DNA from 3 places in the Mesorhizobium sp. Arg314 genome. Region 1 is predicted to be linked to each of the others. Evidence: riboswitches for the same ligand, from Rfam matches in the RefSeq annotation. Region 1 holds a riboswitch; each other region holds the start of a gene.
What was found. Region 1 has a riboswitch for cobalamin ahead of ACWGS9_RS26985 (co-chaperone GroES). Riboswitches for the same ligand answer to the same signal wherever they lie in the genome.
Positions count from the first base shown of each region.

Region 1 (5,074 bases):
TCATCGACATCAACATGGACGAGGGCCTGATCGATTCGAAGAAGGCGATGGTCGAATATCTCAACCTGATCGCGGCCGAGCCGGACATTGCCCGCGTTCCCGTGATGATCGACAGTTCCAAGTGGGAGATCATCGAGGCCGGCCTGAAATGCGTCCAGGGCAAGCCGCTGGTCAACTCCATCTCCATGAAGGAAGGCGAGGAAGCGTTCCTGCATCATGCCAGGCTGGTGCGGGCCTATGGCGCCGCGGTCGTCGTCATGGCCTTCGACGAGGCCGGCCAGGCCGATACCAAGGCGCGCAAGGTCGAGATCTGTACCCGTGCCTACAAGCTGCTGACCGAGCAGGCCGGCTTTCCGCCCGAGGACATCGTCTTCGATCCGAACATCTTCGCCATCGCCACCGGCATCGACGAACACAACAATTACGGCGTCGACTTCATCGAGGCGGCGCGCGAGATCACCACGACGTTACCGCATGTCCATATTTCGGGCGGCGTGTCGAACCTCTCCTTTTCGTTCCGCGGCAACGAACCGGTGCGCGAGGCCATGCATGCCGTGTTCCTCTACCACGCCATCCAGGCGGGCATGGACATGGGCATCGTCAATGCCGGGCAGCTTGCCGTCTACGACACTATCGACCCGGAACTGCGCGAAGCCTGCGAGGATGTCGTCAACAATCGTGAGCCGAAGCGCGACGGCACGGCGACCGAACGCCTGCTGGAACTCGCCGAACGCTTCAAAGGCACGGCGGGCAAGGAGGCGCAGGAACGCGTTCTCGCCTGGCGCGACTGGCCGGTCGAGCAGCGCATTTCGCACGCGCTGGTCAATGGCATCACCGAATTCATCGACGCGGACACGGACGAGGCGCGGCGTGCCGCCGAGCGGCCGCTTCATGTCATCGAAGGCCCGTTGATGGCGGGCATGAACGTCGTCGGCGACCTGTTCGGCGCCGGCAAGATGTTCCTGCCGCAAGTGGTGAAGTCGGCCCGCGTGATGAAGCAGGCGGTGGCCGGCCTGCTGCCGCACATGGAGGTCGAGAAGCTGGCGAACACCGCCAGCGGGATCGGCAATGGCGAGCGCCAGAGCGCCGGCAAGATCCTGATGGCGACGGTAAAGGGCGATGTCCACGACATCGGCAAGAACATCGTCGGCGTGGTCCTTGCCTGCAACAATTATGAGATCATCGATCTTGGCGTCATGGTGCCTGCGGCCAAGATCCTGCAGACGGCGCGTGAGCTAAAGGTCGACATCATCGGCCTGTCCGGCCTGATCACGCCCTCGCTCGACGAGATGGCGCATATGGCGGCCGAGATGGAACGTGAAGGCTTCGACATTCCGCTGCTGATCGGCGGCGCGACGACCAGCCGCGTGCATACGGCGGTCAAGATCCATCCGCGCTATGCGAAAGGCCAGACGGTGTATGTCGCCGACGCCAGCCGCGCCGTCGGCGTGGTGTCGGCACTGCTTTCGAACGAGGCCAAGGCCGGCTATGTCGAGAACGTTCGCGCGGAGTACAAGAAAATTGCCGACGCGCATGCGCGCAGCGAAGCCGACAAGCAGCGGCTGCCGCTCGCCAGGGCGCGGGCCAATGCCCACAAGATCGACTGGGCGGGTTACGAGCCGCCAAAACCGTCCTTCCTTGGCCTGAGGGTCTTCGAAGGCTGGGATCTGGCCGAGCTTGCCCGCTATATCGACTGGACCCCATTCTTCCAAACCTGGGAGTTGAAGGGCCGCTATCCCAAAATCCTCGACGATCAGGACCGGGGGCCGGCGGCACGCCAGCTCTTCGAGGACGCCCAGGCGATGCTGGCGAAGATCATCGCGGAAAAATGGTTTGCGCCCAAGGGCGTGATCGGCTTCTGGCCGGCCAATACTGCCGGCGACGATATCAGACTGTTCACGGATGAGGCCCGCTCGCACGAACTGGCGACATTCTTCGCGCTGCGCCAGCAGCTGGCCAAGCGCGACGGCAAGGCCAATGTCGCACTGTCGGATTTCGTCGCGCCTGCGGACAGCGGCAAGGCCGACTATCTCGGCGGCTTCATAGTCACCGCGGGCATCGAGGAAGTGGCGATCGCCGAGCGCTTCGTGCGGGCCAACGACGACTATTCCTCGATCATGGTCAAGGCGCTGGCTGACCGTTTCGCCGAAGCGTTCGCCGAGCGCATGCACGAGAAGGTGCGCAAGGAGTTCTGGGGTTACGCGCCCGATGAGAACCTGGCCCCGGACGACCTGATCGGCGAGCCCTATCGCGGCATCCGCCCCGCACCCGGCTATCCGGCCCAACCCGACCACACCGAAAAGGCGACGCTGTTTCGCCTGCTCGACGGCGAAGGCAATGCGGGCGTGAGCCTAACCGAAAGCTTCGCCATGTGGCCTGGCTCCTCCGTCTCCGGCATCTACCTGTCGCATCCCGAAAGCTATTATTTCGGCGTCGCTAAGGTCGAGCGCGATCAGGTCGAGGACTATGCGCGGCGCAAGGCCATGCCGCTGGCCGAGGTCGAGCGCTGGCTTGGGCCGATCCTCAACTATGTGCCGGCGCGCTACGCCGAAGCGGCGGAGTAAGTCCCTATTACCGCCAGTCGTCCTTGCCCCTGACCGATCTCGCATTCTGGTGGACCGGTTTGGGCGATCGATGATTTGATCAGGGTGCTTAAGGTGGCCGTTCGTCTCGCGGATGGGATAATTGGGAAGTCGGTGCCGGCGCTGCCCCCGCAACGGCAGCGGCGCTTTTCGTCTCGACATGACCACTGGGCCAAGGTCTGGCAAGGTGCCGAGATGCAGGAACTGTTTTTGATTACCCCTATCTTGATTTCCATTATTTTGGGGCGCTCGAGAATTAAGTTTGGCACTTCTATCTAACGAGTGCCAATCGGCCTATATATGGGCGTGGCCGCCTATACCGGCCCCAGAAAGAAGCTTCCATGAAATTTCGGCCAATCCACGACCGCGTCGTCATCAGGCACGCGGAAAGTGACGCCAATTCCAAGGGCGACATCATTGTTCCCGACAATGCCAAGGACAAGCCGCAGGAAGGCGAAGTCATCGCCGTCGGCCAGGGCGCACGCGACGAAAACGGCGCTCTGATCGCGCTCGAGGTCAAGGCGGGCGACCTCATCCTGTTCGGCAAATGGGCGGGCACCGAGGTCAAGATCGACAGCGAGGACCTTCTGATCATGAAGGAAGCTGACATCATGGGCATCATCAACAAGACCGTAGCTGCCAAGAAGGCCGCCTGACGTGAGCGCCGCGCGTATTCCCGGACGCGCGTAGGACGCTCCGATCCTGAGTATCGGGGCGACGCCGTCGTCGGGCCACTCCCAACCGAACTGGAAAAAATCATGCCCGCCAAGGAAATCAAATTCTCCTCCGATGCCCGCGACCGCATGCTGCGCGGGGTCGAGCTCCTCAACAACGCCGTCAAGGTGACGCTTGGCCCCAAGGGCCGCAATGTCGTCATCGACAAGGCCTATGGCGCGCCACGCATCACCAAGGACGGCGTCGCCGTCGCCAAGGAAATCGAGCTTGCCGACAAGTTCGAGAACATGGGCGCGCAGATGGTGCGCGAAGTGGCCTCGAAGACCAACGACCTTGCCGGTGACGGCACAACCACCGCCACGGTGCTGGCCGCCTCGATCCTGCGCGAAGGCGTCAAGCTCGTCGCCGCCGGCATGAACCCGATGGACCTGAAGCGTGGCATTGACCAGGCCGTTACCGCCGTGATCAAGGAAATCCAGGCGCGGTCCAAGAAGGTGAAATCCTCCGCCGAGATCGCGCAGGTCGGCACCATCGCCGCCAATGGCGATGCCACCGTCGGCGACATGATCGCCAAGGCGATGGACAAGGTCGGCAACGACGGCGTCATCACCGTCGAGGAAGCCAAGACCGCCGAGACCGAACTCGACGTCGTCGAGGGCATGCAGTTCGACCGCGGCTACCTCTCGCCCTATTTCGTCACCAATGCCGACAAGATGCGCGCCGAGCTGGAAGACGCCTACGTCCTCATCCATGAAAAGAAGCTCGGCAACCTGCAGGCATTGCTGCCGATCCTCGAAGCCGTGGTGCAGAGCGGCAAGCCGCTGCTGATCATCTCGGAGGACGTCGAGGGCGAAGCGCTGGCAACGCTTGTCGTCAACAAGCTGCGCGGCGGCCTGAAGGTCGCGGCCGTCAAGGCGCCGGGCTTCGGCGATCGCCGCAAGGCGATGCTGGAAGACATCGCCGTGCTCACCTCGGGCCAGATGATTTCGGAGGATCTCGGCATCAAGCTCGAAAATGTCACCATCGAGATGCTCGGCCGCGCCAAGCGCGTGCTGATCGAGAAGGACACGACCACAATCGTCGACGGCGCCGGCACCAAGGCGACCATTCAGGCGCGCATACAGCAGATCAAAAGTCAGATCGAGGAAACCACTTCCGATTACGACAAGGAAAAGCTGCAGGAGCGGCTGGCGAAGCTCGCCGGCGGCGTTGCGGTCATCCGCGTCGGTGGCGCCACCGAATCGGAAGTCAAGGAAAAGAAGGACCGCATCGACGATGCGCTGAACGCCACGCGCGCCGCTGTCGAAGAAGGCATCGTTCCGGGCGGCGGCGTGGCGTTGCTGCGCGCCAGGTCGTCGCTTGCCGGCTTGAATGGCGCCAATGCCGATGTGACGGCGGGTATCTCGATCGTGCTGAGCGCGCTCGAGGCGCCGATCCGCCAGATCGCAGAAAATGCAGGCGTCGAAGGTTCGATCGTCGTCGGCAAGCTCTCTGAGGGCAAGGACTCCAATCAGGGCTTCGACGCCCAGAACGAGATTTATGTCGATATGATCAAGGCTGGCATCGTCGACCCGGCAAAGGTGGTGCGGACCGCACTCCAGGACGCCGGTTCGATCGCCGCCCTGTTGATCACCGCCGAGGCCATGATTGCCGACGTTCCCGCCAAGGATGCCGCGCCATCCCCCGGCGGTAGCAGGGGCTAACCAACTCCCCTGCGGGAAACGCGCCGCGATGCCTGGCGCCGGCGGGCCGGGCTACCGATCCGAACATCAGTTAAAAGGAACCGTTCCATGGCCACAGAAGGCAGCAAGCTATCT
Region 1 is NZ_JBSKBP010000035.1:32,353-37,426, forward strand. It holds gene metH (methionine synthase) at 1-2,564, shown strand, start outside; cobalamin riboswitch at 2,639-2,824, shown strand; gene ACWGS9_RS26985 (co-chaperone GroES) at 2,924-3,238, shown strand; gene groL (chaperonin GroEL) at 3,341-4,960, shown strand.

Region 2 (5,074 bases), on a different contig from region 1:
TCGAGCGGTCTGATGCCGGAGAAGGTGTTGGTCAGCGAGCGCGCCAAAGCGACGGCGGGATTGGCGAAGGAAGTGGACGCCGTGAACCAATAGGCCGCCGTGATATAGAGGCCGACTAGCCACGGCACGGCCTTCAGTTCGAAGCGGAGGCCGGCAAGGATGACGGCGACAAGTCCAAAAGTCGCGACGCCTTCGGAGAACCACTGTGCCGGCCCGGTACGCAGCTTCGTCGCGACCTCCAGCATCGGCAGGGCGAACATGAGATGCGCCGCGATCGTGCCGGCAATACCGCCGGCGACCTGCGCCACCAGATAGGCGGCAAGATCGCGGGCAGGTAGCGACCGTTTGAGACAGAACACCAGCGAGACGGCGGGATTGAAATGTGCGCCGGAGATCGGCCCAAGGATGGTGATCAACACCACCAGCATGGCGCCAGTCGCAAGCGTGTTGCCAAGCAGCGCCAGCGCAGTGTCATGCGTCAGCGCGTCGGCCATGATGCCGGAGCCGACGACTGTCGCCACCAGCAGACCGGTGCCCAGGGCTTCAGCGGCGAACCGGCGCGACAGATCGAAGGTGCTCATCGTTTAGCCTTGGGTTGGGCAATGGGCTCGACGATCACTGCCGGGTCCCCTCGCCCGGCTGGCAGCAAGGCGCGGCAAGCGCCGGCGCGCAGATTTCCGGACGGCCCGAGCAGCAATCCTCCATCAGGAACCGGATCAGCCCGGACAGCGCGTCGTATTCGGCGCTATAGACGATCGAGCGGGCATCACGCCGCGCGGTCACGAGGCCAGACCGTTCCAGTTCCTTGAGATGGAAGCTGACATTGGACGGCGAGACCTCGACCTGTCCGGCGAGCGAGCCGGCGGCGATGCCTTCCGGTCCGGCAACGACCAGAAGGCGCAGCAGGCGCAGGCGGGTTTCCTGCGACAGCGCGCCAAGAGCGATCAGGGCTTGACGTTCATCCATGTTTCAATAATCCTTGAAATATTGAAATGAGGAATAGCCGACATGCTGTCTTCTGACAATCAGAAAAACGTCGCCCCAATTGACCCCTCCGACCTGACCATCGGCGACCTGCTGGGCGCATTGGCCGGTTACAAGGACAGGCCGCTGGTGTTCCGCTATGACGGGCGGCCGGTGAAGCCGGGCTACCATGTCACCGAGGTGAAGGCGGGACAGTTCTCGGCGCTGGATTGCGAAGCGAATCCGGAATCATGGTCGGAAATCTTCGTCCAGCTATGGGACGTGGACGAGGGCGGCCCGATCCATATGCCGGCCGGCAAGTTCGCCGCGATCATCCGCAAGGTCTCGGATCACGTCGCTCTCGATCAGGCGGCGAAGCTGACCTTCGAGGTCAGCGACGGCGTCCGCCCGATGGAACTGCACCGGGCGGCGCAGCCAAGCCTTGTTGGCGAGGCCGTGGAGGTGGAGCTGTCGCCGCGGCCGGCAAGCTGCAAGCCGCGTGACCGCTGGCTGAAGGAACAGAAGGCTGCAAGCGGATCGTGCTGCGGCGCGAGCCGCTGCTGTTGACTGCGACGGTCGCGCGGCGCCGCTAGAATCTGATCATGCCGTTGGCCTGCAACAGGTAAAGAGCCACGAGAACGATGGCGATCAGCGCCATCCAAACGGCTGTCCTGCTCATGCGCGAAATTCCCTGTTGATCGGCAGCAATGAACGCGCGCGCCGCGGTTGCGTTCGAATAGGCAGGCGCTTGCATAGCGCCGCGGCCTTAACAGTCGGTGATTGCGGCGATTGCCGCACGGCCGGCGCGGATGCATAGTAATTCGCATGGTTTTCTCAGGACCGGCGACGATGGCCACGGACGACAAAGCGGACAATCCGGGTGTTGCGGTGTTCCCGCCGCTGCTCTTTCTCGTGGCGCTGATCGTGATGCTGGCGCTGCGCTATGTCTGGCCATTGGCCATCGGCGGCAGGCCACTGACCATGGTGCTCGGCATCGTGCTGGCGGTACTCGCTATTGCGATCATCGCCTGGGGACGCTCCACCATGTTGCGCGGCGGCACCAATGTGAACCCGACGCTGCCGACCACCGCGATCATCACCGGCGGTCCGTTCGGCTTCACCCGCAACCCGCTTTATATTGGCCTGATGGGGCTGCTTCTGGGAATCGGGCTTCTCTTCGACAGCTGGTGGGCCGTCGTCGCCCTCGTCGCGAGCTTCCCGATCCTGCATTACGGCGTGGTGCTGCGCGAGGAAGCCTATCTGGAACGCAAGTTCGGCGAACCCTACCGCGCCTACAAGGCGAGCGTGCGCCGCTATCTTTGAGCGTCAGTCCTTCAGCGCATTGCTGTAGAGCGCCACGCCGATGCGGTCGTTGCGCCGCCAGCGCACCAAAGCGCGATAGACTGTATCGTCGGCCGGAACCTCGAGCAGGAAGCGTTCCGGGATGTCGACATCCACGCTCACGCGCAATTCCGCGCCATGATGGTGCTGGTTCCTGACCGAGCAGCCGATCCTGACGCCGCCGGCAATGATCGTGGCTTCCTTGAGCACGAATTCGCGCACATGAAGACGGCGCTCGGTCTCGGGAAATTTGGCCATATCCGGCGGGCTCCTCGGGCGCGGTCCTCCTCGCCACGGGGCAGCACCATAGCAGCGAGGCGTTTCCGTTCCGTTAGCGATCGCTGAAAGGGTAAAGCAGCTTGATATCGCGCCGAACGGCTATCCAAGCGTGACAGGATCCGCCGGCGGACCGTTCACGCCCGACTGCTCAGCCGGCGACGACGACACCGCTCGCGTGCAGCACCCAGCGGCGGCCGTCGCCGCGGAATTCGGTGAGCGACAGCGGCTCGATGTCGATCTTCCACACCGAGGAAAGCGGCGCGCCCAGCACATGCAGCATGGCGGCGCGGATCGGCATGGCATGGGTGAGCGCGATGGTGTGGCCGCTCTCGCCGGCCAGGCGCTCCATCAGCGCGGCACCGCGCCTGGCGACGGCGGCAAGCGATTCGCCGCCATGGGGCGCTGCGTCCGCGTCGGCGAACCAGGCCGCCATGCCATTCGGGTCCTGGGCCTGCACCTCCTCGAAGCTCTTGCCGGCCCAATGCGCGAAATCCTGCTCGGCAAGCAACGGCTCGACCGTGGCGTCAAGGCCAAGCGCCTGGGCCGTCCGCCGCGCGGCAAGTGCTGGACTTGTCCAGACGCGATCGGCGCGGCGCAGCGAAGCGGCCAGCGCGCCCGCACGCTCGAGGGCCCGCGCATCCGGCGCCTCGTCCTTCGGAAAGCGGCCCTTGCGCATGCCGGGCGTCGCAGCGCTTGCGATCATCGTCAGGCGGGCGAGCATGAAAACTCCGTGGCCCAGTGAAAAATAGGCCTCACGAAGCCGTGCCGCCATTACATGTCGTTGACAGGCGAACGAAGTGCTGACAAGTGTTTTAGCGCTATACGGGATTGGAAGCCGGTGCGAGTCCGGCACGGTCGCGCCACTGTGATCGGCACCAGCCGAAAGTCAGGCCTTATTCCGCAGCATTGTTCGATCAACGGGACGCAGTATCCCACGGGAGGTCAATATGTCCGACACCACCTTCGCCCCCAGCTACGGTCCGGTTGCGATTCCGGTTCGCGAGCTTCTGCCCTGGGCCATCTTCGGCGGCCTGATGCTGATGCTGATGATCTATTTCGTCGGCGCGGAAGAAGGCGCGACGTCGCTGATCCGCGGCACGGCGGTGCACGAATTCGTGCATGACGGCCGCCACCTGCTCGGCTTCCCCTGCCACTAAAGCGGTTCGGCATCGCTGAACTCGCTTTCGATTCTGGCTCAACGCAATTCCGGACGGGAAACCGTTACGCACTTTTCCTGGAATTGCTTGGTTGGTTGAACGCAATTCCGGACGGAAAACCGCTACCCACTTTTCCTGGAATTGCTTGGTTGGTTGAACGCAATTCCGGACGGAAAACCGCTACCCACTTTTCCTGGAATTGCTCAGAGGGATAGTGACATGGTCGGAAAACTTTTGCTGCGCGGCATGCTTGTCGGGCTGGTCGCGGGGATTCTGGCATTCGCCTTCGCCCGCGTCTATGGCGAGCCGCAAGTCGACAAGGCGATCGCCTACGAGGAACAGCAGGCCCAGGCCGCCGGCGAGGCGCCGGAGCCCGAGATGGTCAGCCGCGCCACGCAGGCCGGCATTGGCCTCGCAACCGGCGTGCTGGTCTACGGCGCCGCCCTCGGTGGGCTGTTCTCGCTGGTCTTCGCCTATGCCTATGGCCGTCTGGGCTCGCTCGGGCCTCGCGGCACCTCGGCGCTGCTGGCGCTGCTCGGCTTCCTCGCCGTGATCGTCGTGCCCAGCCTCAAATACCCGGCGAACCCACCCGCGGTCGGCAATCCCGAAACCATCGGCTACCGCACCGAGCTGTTCTTCATCATGATCGTGATCTCGATCGCGGCGATGGTGGCGGCGGTTGGGCTGGCGCAGCGGCTGTGGAACCAGCTCGGCGCCTGGAACGCCTCGATCGTGGCTGGGCTCGCCTTCCTCGTGGTCTTCGCGCTGGTGAAGGCAGCACTTCCCGACATCAACGAGGTGCCGGAGAACTTCTCGGCGATCGTGCTGTGGCAGTTCCGCGTCGCTTCGCTCGGCATCCAGCTCGTGCTCTGGACCGTCGTCGGGCTCGGCTTTGGCGCGGTTGCCGCGCGCGTGGTCGCGGCGCGCGACCAGCGCGGCCCGGCACGCCGTTACGCCTGACATCCGATGCGTTGGCCGCCACGGTTCTGCGCCCTGGCGGCTGACTGCTTTCTGGCGGTTGCACTGCTGGTCTTGCTGGCAGCTTCGGCGCAAGCGCATAGCGGGTCCTCCACGCCCCCTTCCCCCGGCATCCAGATCCCCAGCCTGACCCACGGCCAGATGGCGGTGATCGCGCGCTATCGCGGCGACATCCTCGACCTCGCCCGGCGCCAGACCGTGACCGACCCGACCTTCCGGCGGCTCTACAATCACGGCAATCTGCAATACACCTACTGCCTCTGGGGCCTGATGCCGGGAAGCCTCGGTGATGAGGAAAGCCCCTTCAACGAATGCAGCCACGCCTATCTCGCCACCGCCAAGGCACTGCTCACCTA
Region 2 is NZ_JBSKBP010000003.1:193,769-198,842, reverse strand. It holds gene ACWGS9_RS04915 (aquaporin) at 1-581, opposite strand, end outside; gene ACWGS9_RS04910 (ArsR/SmtB family transcription factor) at 616-966, opposite strand; gene ACWGS9_RS04905 (DUF6428 family protein) at 1,009-1,530, shown strand; gene ACWGS9_RS04900 (methyltransferase family protein) at 1,813-2,286, shown strand; gene ACWGS9_RS04895 (PilZ domain-containing protein) at 2,290-2,562, opposite strand; gene ACWGS9_RS04890 (histidine phosphatase family protein) at 2,732-3,304, opposite strand; adenosylcobalamin (AdoCbl) riboswitch at 3,387-3,530, shown strand; gene ACWGS9_RS04885 (CbtB domain-containing protein) at 3,531-3,740, shown strand; gene ACWGS9_RS04880 (CbtA family protein) at 3,960-4,700, shown strand; gene ACWGS9_RS04875 (hypothetical protein) at 4,707-5,074, shown strand, end outside.
Region 2: another riboswitch for cobalamin. It lies ahead of ACWGS9_RS04885 (CbtB domain-containing protein); the one in region 1 lies ahead of ACWGS9_RS26985 (co-chaperone GroES).

Region 3 (5,074 bases), on a different contig from region 1:
GGCCGTTTCCACGCTGGTTGCCGTCAGGCGTACATAGTTATGTTCTCGCCGCTCGGGCGTGCGGCTGAAATCGAGCAAGTAGCTCTTCGCATTGAAATGGAATTCGCCAAGTAATGCCGGAACCACCGCCACCAACAGCAGAACAATAACCCATGGAGCGAAGATGAGAAGGCCCGTGGCGAAGCTGATCACTCTTATCATGCCCGCCGCTTGGCCAAAAAGGGACAGCAGCGTCATGGAGTTGCTTGTTTGCGCGCGAGCGCGTTCGAGCTGGTCCTGAAATTCGGCGTCTTCGAAATCCTTCAGATCCAGGGTCGCGGCATGTTCCATGAGACGGACGCTCGATGCGGTGGTAACGCGCTCGGCAAGTACGTTTTGAACGAGAGAGCCGACGCGGCTGACTAAATCGGCGAACACAGCCAGCCCGAAGCCAGCGGCGATCAACAGTGCAAGCGAATATAACTGCTCGTTATAAATCAACGTGGATAGGGCGGGCGCCCCGGATGGCCTTTGCTCAACGACTTTGTCGATGATCAGCTTGCTGACATAGAGTGTGCTGACGGGAAGCAGCGCATTGACTAGCCTCAGCAGCAATGACGAGATGGTCAGATACGGGCTTGTCCGCCACACCATCGCGATAAACATGGCTATAACCGGAAGCGTGCCGAGCCGCTTCTTCATTAAACGCACACCCGGTGGCCAGGACGTATTGTGACAGACAGCAGTTGGTTGAGGAGCTTTGGGACTTCTGCCATTCTGGCTGCTCATGCTAAAAACTCGCGTCCTCGGCGAAGGGTCAATGGGCTACTCCTTGATTGTAGGTCGGTGATTCTGCTTTCGGCCCCGGACACCACCGCGGGTTTGGCGAGTTGAGCTGGGACGATTTGTCCTGAGCCGATATGCAGGCTCGTTGCCAATCGGCCTTGCAAATGCCGCGCCAAGTGAAAGCCCGCTCAATGCGACGAATACGATTGTCGGGGCGCTGTGCGCTGGCCGACATTAGTCGGATATGCGACAAATACGGCCTTCACCCGGGATGGAATCGAGCCTACAACCGCGCGCGATCTCGGTTGCGGTGCGGTGTTGCTTTCTGGCAAGTCAATGCCACGCCCGTGCCGACCGAACTGATCGGCCACGATCGGTCGCTCCTCAAGCCGGTCAGTGGGCAGACCCGTACCTCTACAAGTACCTACGGAAGGCCGGCGCCGAGGTCGGGCTGGACGCCGTGCTTTGGATGAGCCGTGCATGGTCCTCATAAAGGAAGCCCAGGGCCAGCCTGCTGCGCGTCAACGACATCGGGTCTGCGTTAGGCGACTAGGTCACCAACGGGCCCCACGACGAGACGCCGGATTTCTATCTCTGGGGTGCGATGTGGTGGATCAGCAGTCTGCCAATTGCATTGCCAAGGCGTGTGTCGATCTCGTGAACATTGAGCAGGTGATTGGGTCGGGGGCGACAGGATGCAGGGCTTCTGCAGCGCGATTTCCAATCTGGCGAGCGCCAATTTCGCGCAGAGGTACGGCAGTGAACTCGGCGACACGTCGGTTGGCCGCGCGCCGAGCCGCTTCTGCCGCTGACGTTTTAGGAATATGCCGACTTCGCCGAGGTGGAAAGAACCGGCCCTCGGGCTGAAGGCCATGAAAGTGGAATGCATGAAGGCCAGGATCGCGATTGGCGGCCTTCGCCTTCGAGCTGTAGCGGCGACGGCCGCGACCCTCCTGATTTGCCGCGACACGCCAGGCCAAACCGCCTTCAGCGATATGGCGAGCACCGCCCTGATGGCGTTCCCTGGCTGCATGCACTAGCCCTTGGGCCGCGGATGCCGAAGCGGTGCTTGACCCGGATGGTGCCCGTTCGGCTCCGGCCTTTGTACTTGCCGAAGCTCATGCGCTGGGTCTTGCGACTCCTTTCGGCAAGCCGACAGTCGCGCGTGCGGGAACTGGGACCGACGTGCGGTGAGCAGGTCTATCACGATCTGAGCCGCTACTCGATGCGGCCCGTGTCGCATGCGCCTTTCCTCGACAAACACGTTGTGGCGCAGACGAAACGCCTGATCCAGGTCCGCCTGTTATTCGTCGGCATTGTGCGACGTGACGGCAAGAAGCATCTCGGTTGTTCTCCAGTTTCGAGGCCAACCAAATGGTTCATCGCGGACCGATGCGGCATCACGCAATTGTGTGAGGCTAGCTGATCAGCCCCAGGCGGAAAGCTTTCGTGACGGCGTGCACGTTGTTTGTCACGCCGAGCCTCTCGCGCACCAATCGCAGATGGGTATCTGCCGTGTTGCGGCTGATGTTCAGGCGATCCGCAATATCGCCGACGGTGAGGCCTTCGGCAGCCCAGCGCAGGACATCCTGTTGTCGAGGCGACAGACGTACGGGTTTCGAAGTTCGTTTTCCCTCGGCAAGAACAACCGCGCAACCGAAGGCGCACGCGGCGACAAACTGAAAGGCGAGCCGGTCGTGAGGATCTGGCTCGAGCTTCTCCCCTGCAACGGAAAATCCCACCGCCTGTCCGTTCAAAGTCGCGAACGGTATCGTGAATCCGTCGCGTAGCTTAAACTCCGATGCCTCCGCCATGACCCGTCGGCCGAAAGAGCAAACGCTGGCAACCTGATCGATCTCGCTCCACCGGAAGGGCGTGGCCCCACGCTTCACGAGTTGGATGGTAGGGTCGCGATAAAGGTAGCCGTTCGAAAAATAGCGCTCTGACCATTGCTGTGGCCAGGCGTCAAGCAGCACATGGGAAATCTGCTCGCGCCTCAGCGCTCGCGGTGGCGGGATCGGTCCTGCCAGCACGTTTCTGGCGCCAAACCGCTCGGCATGGAAAATCAGGTGCTGGCAGATTTCTTGCTGGCTCGAGCTGTTGCGGATCTGATTGAGGAACTCGAACGTGTCATCGAGGTGCCGACGCCAAAGCGCAGGTGCTTCCATAGCGCATTGCTTCCATGATGATGGTCGTTTGGGGCGTGTGGCGCGGATGCCATTGAAGGTATCAAGCTTCTCCCATTGCTGGCAGACCGGGTGCTCGCCGAAAACTATCCCCTGTCTGCCTCCAGATCGCTATGTTGCTCGGCTGAGGTCGAGCCTGGCCTCGATGTCACCGCCAAGCGGGCCGAATGGGGACTGTTCAGTTCCCGGGGGGGCGTCACGCAGTGCCCGGGAAATAGAGCGAATTGCCTCTGCCTATGCTCGCTTCGAGTGTATCCGAAATGTTGCCGCCAGCATGATCGAAGTCAACCCCTGGCACCACGGGTAGGCTTGACCTGCGACAGGTCGCCATCAACAGGGGCAGAAGCGGAAGAACTTGCCCGAGCCCCTCGGTGGCAAGGATGGTCGCAGTCAGCCGACGTTTACAGCTATCCCGCACGCACGAGCGATAATAAGAATTGTATAAAGACATAAAGATTTGTTTATATCACCTTGACTGGAATCTTCTCTTCGGCGAGTGTCCGGTTGTCGATGGTTCTCTGATGCGGTTAGCCGCACGGAGCTAAGAGGGAAGCCGGTAGATGCCGGCGCTGCCCCCCGCAACTGTAAGCGGCGAGCCAAGCCTATTCAAGTCACTGAGGTGAATAGCCTCGGGAAGACGGGCTGAGGTGTCGACCCGCGAGCCAGGAGACCTGCCACGGCGAACAAGGTCCACACGCGGGGTGTCTCGGTGGGCGTAGCAACCGGCTCGTCTGCTTGCCAACGTCTGCCTTGCGTCCACGTCCCAATCATCGGGGTATGGTATGTCTCTCTCTAACAAAGTTCCTGTAGCCACACTTGGCGTGCCGCGCATTGGGCGCCGTCGCGAGCTAAAGCGCGCGCTTGAAGCGTATTGGTCCGGAAAATGTTGCGCTGCCGACCTTCTCAAAACGGCGCAGGCGCTGCGTGTCGCGAACTGGATTGAACAACGCGACCGCGGCGTCACAAAGATCCCGTCCAACGACTTTTCGCTCTATGATCATGTGCTCGACACAGCAATAATGGTCGGCGCTATCCCGCCACGCTATGGCTGGAGGGAGGGAGAAATCTCGCTCGACACCTATTTTGCCATGGCTCGTGGCAGCCAAGGAGAGGCTGCTGGTGGCGGGCAGACCGATCAGGCCGTGACAGCCCTGGAAATGACCAAGTGGTTCGACACCAACTACCACTACATGGTCCCGGAGCTCGCCGACGATCAAGCCTTTGCCCTATCGTCCTCAAAGCCGTTGGATCACTTCCTCGATGCCAGGGCGTTGGGCATTCACACCCGCCCGGTCATCCTTGGGCCGGTCACCTTCCTCAAGCTCGCCAAGTCGCCCGCCCGCGACTTCAACCCTGTTGCGCTGCTGCCGCGGCTTCTGCCGGTTTACGAGCTGCTGCTACGTCGACTGAAACTGGCGGGCGCCGACTGGGTGCAGCTCGATGAGCCGGCACTCGTGCTCGACCTCATTCCAAACGAGCAAGATGCGTTCAATTTTGCCTACGAGCGACTGTCGCAAGCGGTGCCGGAGCTAAAGATCATGCTCGCCACCTATTTCGGCGGGTTGGAGGACAATCTCGAGACCGCTCTTTCGCTTCCTGTGGCGGGCCTGCATCTCGACCTTGCACGAGCTCCCGAACAATTGGAGGTGGTGGGTCGGCTTGCGCCAAAAGACCTGGTGCTGTCGCTTGGCCTGATCGATGGTCGCAACGTCTGGCGCGCGAACCTGCGCCCCATGCTTGACCGGATCAAGCCGGTCGTCGCCGGCTGGCCACTGGAGCGAGTGGAGATCGCGCCGTCGTGCTCGCTTCAACACGTGCCGATCGACCTCGAACAGGAAACCGCGCTCGACAATGACATGAAGTCATGGCTCGCATTCGCGGCGCAGAAGATGGACGAACTGACCACGATCGCCCGGGCCCTGTGCGAAGGCCGCGACGCGGTTGCAGCAGAGCTGGACTCTTCCACCCAAGCAGCAGCCGCGCGTTTGACGTCACCGAAGGTCCATGATCCGCTGGTCGAAGGACGCCTCGCGTCTATCGACGAAGTCATGATGCGCAGGAAGAGCGGCTTTTCTGAACGTTCCAGGTTTCAGGAGGAACGCCTCTGGCTGCCGCCTTTCCCG
Region 3 is NZ_JBSKBP010000041.1:29,432-34,505, forward strand. It holds gene ACWGS9_RS28445 (ABC transporter ATP-binding protein) at 1-681, opposite strand, end outside; gene ACWGS9_RS28450 (helix-turn-helix transcriptional regulator) at 2,184-2,933, opposite strand; cobalamin riboswitch at 3,446-3,644, shown strand; gene metE (5-methyltetrahydropteroyltriglutamate--homocysteine S-methyltransferase) at 3,734-5,074, shown strand, end outside.
Region 3: another riboswitch for cobalamin. It lies ahead of metE (5-methyltetrahydropteroyltriglutamate--homocysteine S-methyltransferase); the one in region 1 lies ahead of ACWGS9_RS26985 (co-chaperone GroES).